Blastochloris tepida: one gene and its partner. The protein of the gene in region 2 interacts with the protein of the main gene of each other region in a pairwise test. Links are inferred from orthologs where the notes say so. Each region holds a gene or a part of one and is shown on either strand. Other genes may lie near its edges.

Region 1 (3,646 bases), 450 kb from region 2 along the record:
GCTCCTGGTGCTCGCTGCCGAGCAGCGCCGCACGGCACCCCGCTTCCCCGATCTCCTCGCCGTCACCGTCGATCACCGCCTGCGCCCGGAGGCCGAGGCCGAGGCCGAAGCCGTGGCGGGGCTCGCGGCCGGCCTCGGCGTGCCCCACCGCACGCTGGCCTGGCTCGGCGACAAGCCTATGAGCGGCGTGATGGCGGCGGCGCGCACGGCCCGCTACGGCCTCATCGCCGAAGCCGCCGCGGCGTTCGGGGCCTGCGACGTCGCCACCGCCCACACGCTGGACGATCAGGCGGAGACCGTGCTGCTGCGGCTCGCGGCGGGCTCCGGGCCGGCGGGGCTCGCGGCGATGCGGGCGGTCGAGCCGCGGGGGCTGATCCGCCTGCACCGGCCGTTCCTCGCCGTGGCCAAGGCGCGGCTGATCGCGACGCTGGCGGCGCGGGGCATCATCTGGAGCGGCGACCCCTCCAATGCCGACCCGCGCTTCGCGCGGCCGCGGCTGCGGGCGGCATGGGAGGCGCTGGCGCGCGAGGGCCTCACCGCCGGGCGGCTGGCCCGGCTCGCCGCCCGGCAGGCGCGGGCCGAGGCGGCGCTGGAGGCCGCCACCGACGCGGCCGAAGCGGCGCTGGCCGGGGCGGGGGCGGGCGGCGCTGTCCGGCTGCCGGTGGCGGAATTTGTCGCGCTGCCGGCGGAGATTTCGCTGCGGCTGCTCGGCCGGGCCATCGGCCGCGTCGGCACCGAGGGGCCGGTGGAGCTCGCCAAGCTCGAACGGCTGCACGACGCCCTTCACGAATACGTGCAGACATCGCGGCAACACGCCCCGGCGGGCGGGGAGACGTATCGTCGCACATTGGCCGGCGCGGTGATCAGCGTGACGCAGGGAGCCGTATCGATCGGACCCGCGCCGCCGCGGCGCGCCCGGAAGGCTGGCGTTAAGGAAGGGGCGCCAGAGTCCGGGTGACGAACGTTCGGGTAGACGGACGTTCAGTTTGGGACGTTCGGTTTGGGACGCTCAGGTTGCGGCAATTGCGTTCGGCCGAAGGGGCGCTTCCCTTGTGATGGCCGGGAGCGAGCCCTAGATTAGGTCTCAATTGCGCGGGACGCCTTGCCGATGGCGTCTCCAAGAATCGTGCGGAGCGGGGTACCGGTCCGGACAAGACGCGGGCGAACGCGATCGCGCCGCAGGGGAACCCGATGAACGGAAACTTTCGGAATTTCGCGCTCTGGGTCATCATCGTCCTGTTGCTGCTTGCTCTTTTCACGCTGTTCCAGAATCCGGCGCAGCGCCAGCAGGCCAATGAGATCCCGTTCTCGCAGCTTCTGGCGGAGATCGACCAGAACCGGGTTCGCGATGTGGTGATCGAAGGCTCGAACGTGACCGGTCATTTCAATGACGGTCGCGGCTTCCAGACCTATGCGCCCGACGATCCCGGCCTCGTGCAGCGGCTCTACACCAAGGGCGTGACCATCACCGCCCGGCCGCAGCAGGACACGCCCTGGTTCCTCCAGCTTCTGTTCTCCTGGCTGCCGTTCGTGGCGCTGATCGGCGTGTGGATCTTCCTGTCGCGGCAGATGCAGGGCGGCGCCGGCAAGGCGATGGGCTTCGGCAAGAGCCGCGCCAAGCTGCTGACCGAGGCGCACGGCCGCGTCACCTTCGAGGACGTGGCGGGCGTCGACGAGGCCAAGCAGGATCTGCAGGAGATCGTCGAGTTCCTGCGCGACCCGCAGAAGTTCCAGCGGCTCGGCGGCCGCATCCCGCGCGGCGTGCTCCTCGTCGGCCCTCCGGGCACCGGCAAGACCCTCATCGCCCGCGCGGTGGCCGGCGAAGCCAATGTGCCGTTCTTCACCATCTCGGGCTCGGACTTCGTCGAGATGTTCGTCGGCGTCGGCGCGTCGCGGGTGCGCGACATGTTCGAGCAGGCCAAGAAGAACGCGCCGTGCATCATCTTCATCGACGAGATCGACGCGGTCGGCCGTCATCGCGGCGCCGGCCTCGGCGGCGGCAATGACGAGCGCGAGCAGACGCTGAACCAGCTGCTCGTCGAGATGGACGGCTTCGAGGCCAATGAAGGCATCATCCTGATCGCCGCCACCAACCGGCCCGACGTGCTGGATCCGGCGCTGCTGCGTCCCGGCCGCTTCGACCGGCAGGTGGTGGTGCCGAACCCGGACGTGGTCGGCCGCGAGCAGATCCTGAAGGTCCACGTGCGCAAGGTGCCGCTGGCGCCGGACGTGAACCTGAAGACCATCGCCCGCGGCACCCCCGGCTTCTCCGGCGCGGACCTGATGAACCTCGTCAACGAGGCGGCCCTGATGGCGGCCCGGCGCAACAAGCGCATGGTCACCCAGCAGGAGTTCGAGGACGCCAAGGACAAGGTGATGATGGGCGCCGAGCGCAAGTCGATGGTGATGACCGAGGAGGAGAAGCTCCTCACCGCCTATCACGAGGGCGGGCATGCCATCGTCGCGCTCAGCGTGCCGGCGACCGATCCGGTGCACAAGGCCACCATCATTCCGCGCGGCCGGGCGCTGGGCATGGTCATGCAGCTGCCCGAGCGCGACAAGCTGTCGATGAGCTACGAGCAGATGACCTCGCGCCTCGCCATCATGATGGGCGGCCGGGTCGCCGAGGAGCTGGTGTTCGGCAAGAACAAGGTCACCTCGGGCGCGCAGTCGGACATCGAGCAGGCGACGCGTCTGGCCCGCATGATGGTCACCCGCTGGGGCTTCTCCGACCAGCTCGGCACGGTGGCCTATGGCGAGAACCAGGACGAGGTGTTCCTCGGCATGTCGGTGTCGCGCCAGCAGAACATCTCCGAGGCGACCGCTCAGACCATCGACAAGGAGGTCCGGCGGCTGGTCGAGGAGGGCCACAGCGAGGCGACCCGCATCCTGAACGAGCGGCGCGACGCGCTGGAGGCGCTGGCCAGGGGCCTGCTCGAATACGAGACGCTGAGCGGCGATGAGATCAAGAACCTGCTCGACGGCAACCCGCCGGTGCGCGACGTCGAGATCGAGCCGGCCCAGCCGCGCTCCTCGGCCATCCCGCGCCGGCCGCGCCCGAAGGGCGGCGAGGGCGAGCTGGAGCCGCAGCCGCAGGCTTGAGGCACTGCCGATCAACGAAAACGGCCGGAGGGACACCTCCGGCCGTTTTGCTGTTGGGGGTCATACCAACGGTCGCGAACGCGGACCGTTGGTTCCGGTCGCGGATTTTCGCGAAATCTCTGATTTCCCAAAAGAAAATCCGCGAGAGTCAACGGCCTCACGCGTCAGCGTCTGGGGCCGTTGTTATCAGTTGGGGCTCGCACGATGCCGCCGTCCTCCCGGTGCAGCGACGGCGCGCGAGGGAAGGGGCCCTTGGCGCCGGTTGCAGGGGATCAGGCGGCTCAGATCTCGCGGCCTTCGACCTTCGGGGCGAGCTGCTTGATGAGGTCGGGCACGCGTTCGAGATAGGGGTTGATCGCCAGCGCCTGACGGAACGCCTCCAGCGCCTGCTTCTCCTGGCCGATATCCTCCAGGATCAGGCCGAGCCCCACCAGCGCGCCGAAATGGCGCGGCTCGCGCGCCAGCGTCTCGGCGACGTCGTGCAGCGCGCTGCCATAGTCCTTGCGCATGTAGTTGACGGTGGCCCGGCGGTTCCAGGCCTCGA
Region 2 (4,131 bases):
AATCCGCGTGCGATACCTGGGAATTGGGTCCGTGGCGAAGGATATTCGATATTGCGAAATGATTGTATGGCTGCGCTTTTCGCATCAGCGGTATTCTGCTGGAGAGTCTTCCGGAAAGTGCTGGCTTGGAATACATCAATATCGTTCAGCGCTTAACCTTGGCGGAGCGGAGGGGGGAAGAGCGGGTGACGGAACTTTACCTTGACGCGCAGAATCGGTATAAATTCACAACATCCAGGATGTGCATCGCTTCGGCCTGCATTCGTCTTGCCGCAGGCGCATCCGACTTGGCAGTGGGGCACCGGGCCTGTCGTCCATGACTGAGGTGATCAACCTGCGGCAGGCGCGCAAGAACAAGGCGCGCGCTGCAGCCGGGGAGGCTGCTGCCGAAAACAGGCTGCGCCACGGCCGAACCAAGGCCGAACGAGAGACTGAGGAGGCGCGGCGGACCAAGGCCGCCCGCGTTCTCGATGCGCACAAGCGTGAAAAGGGCGAATGAAATGAAGAGTCCGGTCGTCAAGCGATCGATCGTGATCGCGGGCCACAAGACCAGCGTGAGCCTGGAAGATGCCTTCTGGGACGCGCTGAAGGAGATCGCCTCGCTGCGCAGAACGACTCTGTCCGAGCTGGTCGCCTCCATCGATGGCGGCCGCAACCACGGCAACCTGTCTTCCGCCATCCGGCTGTTCGTGCTCGACTATTACCGTAATCGCCCGCGCTGAGCGCCTGCGGCGCCAGTGATCTCTGCCGGCCTGCACCGGCGGCAGTTCCCGCTCAAACCGATTTTCCGGCCATTCCCGTCGCTGTCCGTGGCACGTGCCGCCGCCTTGGGCGGGCCGTTGTGCAGCGGGCCTCGCTGGCGGACGGCGGGCGGAAGGCTGTCGCAGCCGGATGCGCGCCTTGACGCGTCCGCTCCGAGTTCGCTCCAAACAATCGACCTGTCCCATTCGCGTTCGCAGAATCGGCTGCCGCTGTTGCGGAGCAGGCTCTGGCGCAGACGGATCAAGACGATCCCCGCCGTAAGCCGGTGATCCGCACTGATCTTTGGCGAAGTTTTTTTTACTTGTTTCAGTTCGACGTGGGTTGCGCCGGTGCTGTTTCGGCGCAAACCGGGCCATCAACCTTCCGCTCGCGCGCCGTGCCGAACTTTTGCGGCGGTCCGTTGAAAGGGCTTGCCTCCTTCCTATATCCCGGCCAAGACCGATATCTTGGCCAAGACCAGTGCCGGCCAGGATCGCGTGCGAGGACCGCGTCATGCCCGGCGTCGGTCGCGAGATGCGGTGACAGGAAGGAACACTCAATGCCCTGGAGCAACCAGAGCGGCGGCGGCGGACCGTGGGGACAGGGGCCGCGCGGCCCCTGGGGCAGCGGCCCCCAACCCAGCGGACCCACGCCCCCCGATCTCGAAGACCTCATCCGCAAGGGACAGGACCGCTTGCGCAGCGTGCTGCCCCCGGGCGGCTCGCTTGGCGGGCGCGGCTTGGCGCTGGCCAGTCTGGCGCTGGTTCTGCTGTGGTTGGCGACGGGATTCTATCGGGTCGAGCCGGACGAGCAGGGGGTGGTGCTGCGCTTCGGCAAGTATGTCTACTCCACCGACGCCGGTCTGAACTATCACTGGCCCTGGCCGATCGAGACGGCTCTGACCCCGAAGGTCACCACCGTCAACCGCATCGATATCGGCATGCGGCAGTTCGACGATTCCCGTCGCAACACCATCACCCGCGACGTGCCCGAAGAAAGCCTGATGCTGACCGGCGACGAGAACATCGTCGACATCGATTTCACGGTGTTCTGGCAGATCGCCAAGGCCGGCGACTTCCTGTTCAACATCCAGAACCAGGAAGGCACCATCAAGGCGGTGGCCGAGAGCGCCATGCGCGAGGTGGTCGGCCGGCGCGACATCCAGCCGATCCTCACGGGTGCGCGTCAGGCGATCGAGTCCGGCGTGCAGGAGTTGATGCAGAAGACGCTCGACGAATACGGTGCCGGCGTCCTGGTCCGCCAAGTCCAGTTGCAGAAGGTTGACCCCCCCAATCAGGTGATCGATGCGTTCCGTGACGTGCAGGCGGCGCGCGCCGACGCCGAACGCCTGCAGAACGAGGCTCAGAGCTACGCCAACCGGGTGGTGCCGGAGGCGCGCGGCGAGGCGGCCCGCGTGATCCAGTCGGCCGAGGGCTATCGCGAGCGGACCGTGGCGGAAGCGCGCGGCGCGGCCAGCCGCTTCACCCAGATCTTCGACGAGTATCGCAAGGCGCCGGAAGTGACGCGCCAGCGCATCTATCTCGAAACCATGGAGCGTGTGTTCGGCGGCATGGACAAGGTGATCATCGACCAGCGCGGCGGCCAGTCGCAGGGCGTCGTGCCCTTCCTGCCGCTCGATGCCCTGCAGCGGCGCGCCGCTCAGCCGCAGGGGGGTGCGCGATGAAGGGGGGCATTCTCAGCGGCATCGCCCTGGTGGTGCTGACGGCGTTGGTGATCCTCGGCTATTCGTCGGCGTTCATCGTGCACCAGACGCAGCAGGCGCTGGTGCTACGGCTCGGCGAACCGGTGCGGGTGATCACGCAGCCCGGCCTTGCCTTCAAGGTGCCGTTCGTCGACAGCGTGACCTTCTTCGACAATCGCGTGCTGGACCTCGATGCCCAGCCGCAGGAAGTGATCGCCTCGGACCAGAAGCGGCTGGTGGTGGACGCCTTCGCCCGCTACCGCATCTCGAACGCGCTGCGCTTCTTCCAGACGGTGGGCACGGTGCAGGGCGCCAATTCGCGCCTGTCGGTGATCCTCAACTCGGCGGTGCGCCGCGTGCTGGGCGAGGCCACCTTCACCCAGTTGGTGCGCGACGACCGCGCCGGCCTGATGTCGCGCATCCGCCAGCAGGTGACACCCGAGGCGCAGAACCTCGGCGTCGAGATCGTCGACGTGCGCATCCGCCGCGCCGATCTGCCGGAGGCCAACAGCCAGGCGGTGTTCGAGCGCATGAAGACCGAGCGTCAGCGCGAGGCCAACGAGATCCGTGCCCAGGGCCGCGAGCAGTCGCAGCGCATCACCGCGCGGGCCGACCGCGACGTGACGGTGCTGATCGGCGAGGCCAACGCCAAGGGCGAGCAGGTGCGAGGCGAAGGCGATGCCGAACGCAACCGCATCTTCGCCGAGGCGTTCGGGCGCGACCCCGATTTCTTCACCTTCTACCGGTCGATGCAGGCCTACGAGGCGGGCCTCAAGGCTGGCGACACCCGCATGATCCTGGCACCGGATTCGGCCTTCTTCCGCTACTTCGGCGACCCCGCCGGAGGCCGGAAGCCGGAGCCCGGAAAGCCCTGAGGCGGGACGTCCCAAGGCCATGGAGGACTTCATCGTCGCGTTCGGTCTTCTGCTGGCCATGGAGGGGCTGCTTTATGCCGCCGCTCCGGACCTGGCGCGGCGGGCGGTCGTCAGCATCCTGCAGACCCCCGATTCGGTACTCCGGATCGGGGGACTCGCGGCGGCGGTCGTCGGCGTCGTGCTGATCTGGATCGTCCGGGGATGAGGCCCTCTGCGATCCGCCGCGGCGGCCTGTTCGGCTCGCCGGGGCGGCGCGCCGCGGCGTTCGGAGGGCTTGCGTGCCGGCGGCGTTCGCGCGAGCGTCTGTTCGATTCGAAACAAGGAGCTTCAGAGCCATGCTCTCTCACGCCCGTGCCTTGACCGTCGCGCGTCTCGGGCTGGCAGCCGCGCTGGCTCTGGCCGTCGTGCTGCCGCTGCCGGGCGCCCAGGCGCAGCAGCTGGCGAGCCGCGAGCTTCCCGACGTCGCCGACGTCGTCGACAAGGTCATCGACGCGGTGGTCTACATCTCCACCACCGCCCGCGTCGAAACCAAGCAGGGCCCGATTCCGCAACTGCCGCCCGGCTCGCCGTTCGAGGAGTTCTTCGAGGAGTTCTTCAAGAAGCACGGGGGTGAGGGCGGCGGCAACGGCTTCGATCCGCACCGCCAGCGCCGGCAGACCTCGCTCGGCTCCGGCTTTGTGGTCGATCCCAGCGGCGTCATCGTCACCAACAATCACGTCGTCGAGGGCGCCGACGAGATCTTCGTGACGCTGAACGATTCCACCCGCCTCAAGGCGGAGCTGGTCGGCCGCGACAACAAGATCGATCTCGCGG

The links. The genes of interacting proteins can lie anywhere in the genome.
Region 1: the proteins of hflK (region 2) and ftsH interact in binary tests that used the Escherichia coli proteins (3 or more experiments, as listed by UniProt). The link is inferred for Blastochloris tepida from one-to-one orthologs.

Annotation. Positions count from the first base shown.
Region 1 is NZ_AP018907.1:545,215-548,860, forward strand. What follows is about bases 654-3,646. They hold ftsH (ATP-dependent zinc metalloprotease FtsH), read left to right. Parts: upstream 654-1,191; coding sequence 1,192-3,102; downstream 3,103-3,646. Other genes in these bases: tilS (tRNA lysidine(34) synthetase TilS), read left to right, coding at 654-958; BLTE_RS02475 (tetratricopeptide repeat protein), read right to left, coding at 3,384-3,646. In the rest of the region: more of tilS, read left to right, coding at 1-653. UniProt on the Escherichia coli protein: Acts as a processive, ATP-dependent zinc metallopeptidase for both cytoplasmic and membrane proteins. Plays a role in the quality control of integral membrane proteins.
Region 2 is NZ_AP018907.1:93,610-97,740, forward strand. What follows is about bases 540-3,362. They hold hflK (FtsH protease activity modulator HflK), read left to right. Parts: upstream 540-1,300; coding sequence 1,301-2,425; downstream 2,426-3,362. Other genes in these bases: BLTE_RS00385 (ribbon-helix-helix domain-containing protein), read left to right, coding at 540-722; hflC (protease modulator HflC), read left to right, coding at 2,422-3,318; BLTE_RS00400 (DUF2065 domain-containing protein), read left to right, coding at 3,338-3,362. Also shown: BLTE_RS00380 (DUF4169 family protein), read left to right, coding at 317-499; more of BLTE_RS00385, read left to right, coding at 501-539; more of BLTE_RS00400, read left to right, coding at 3,363-3,523; BLTE_RS00405 (Do family serine endopeptidase), read left to right, coding at 3,654-4,131.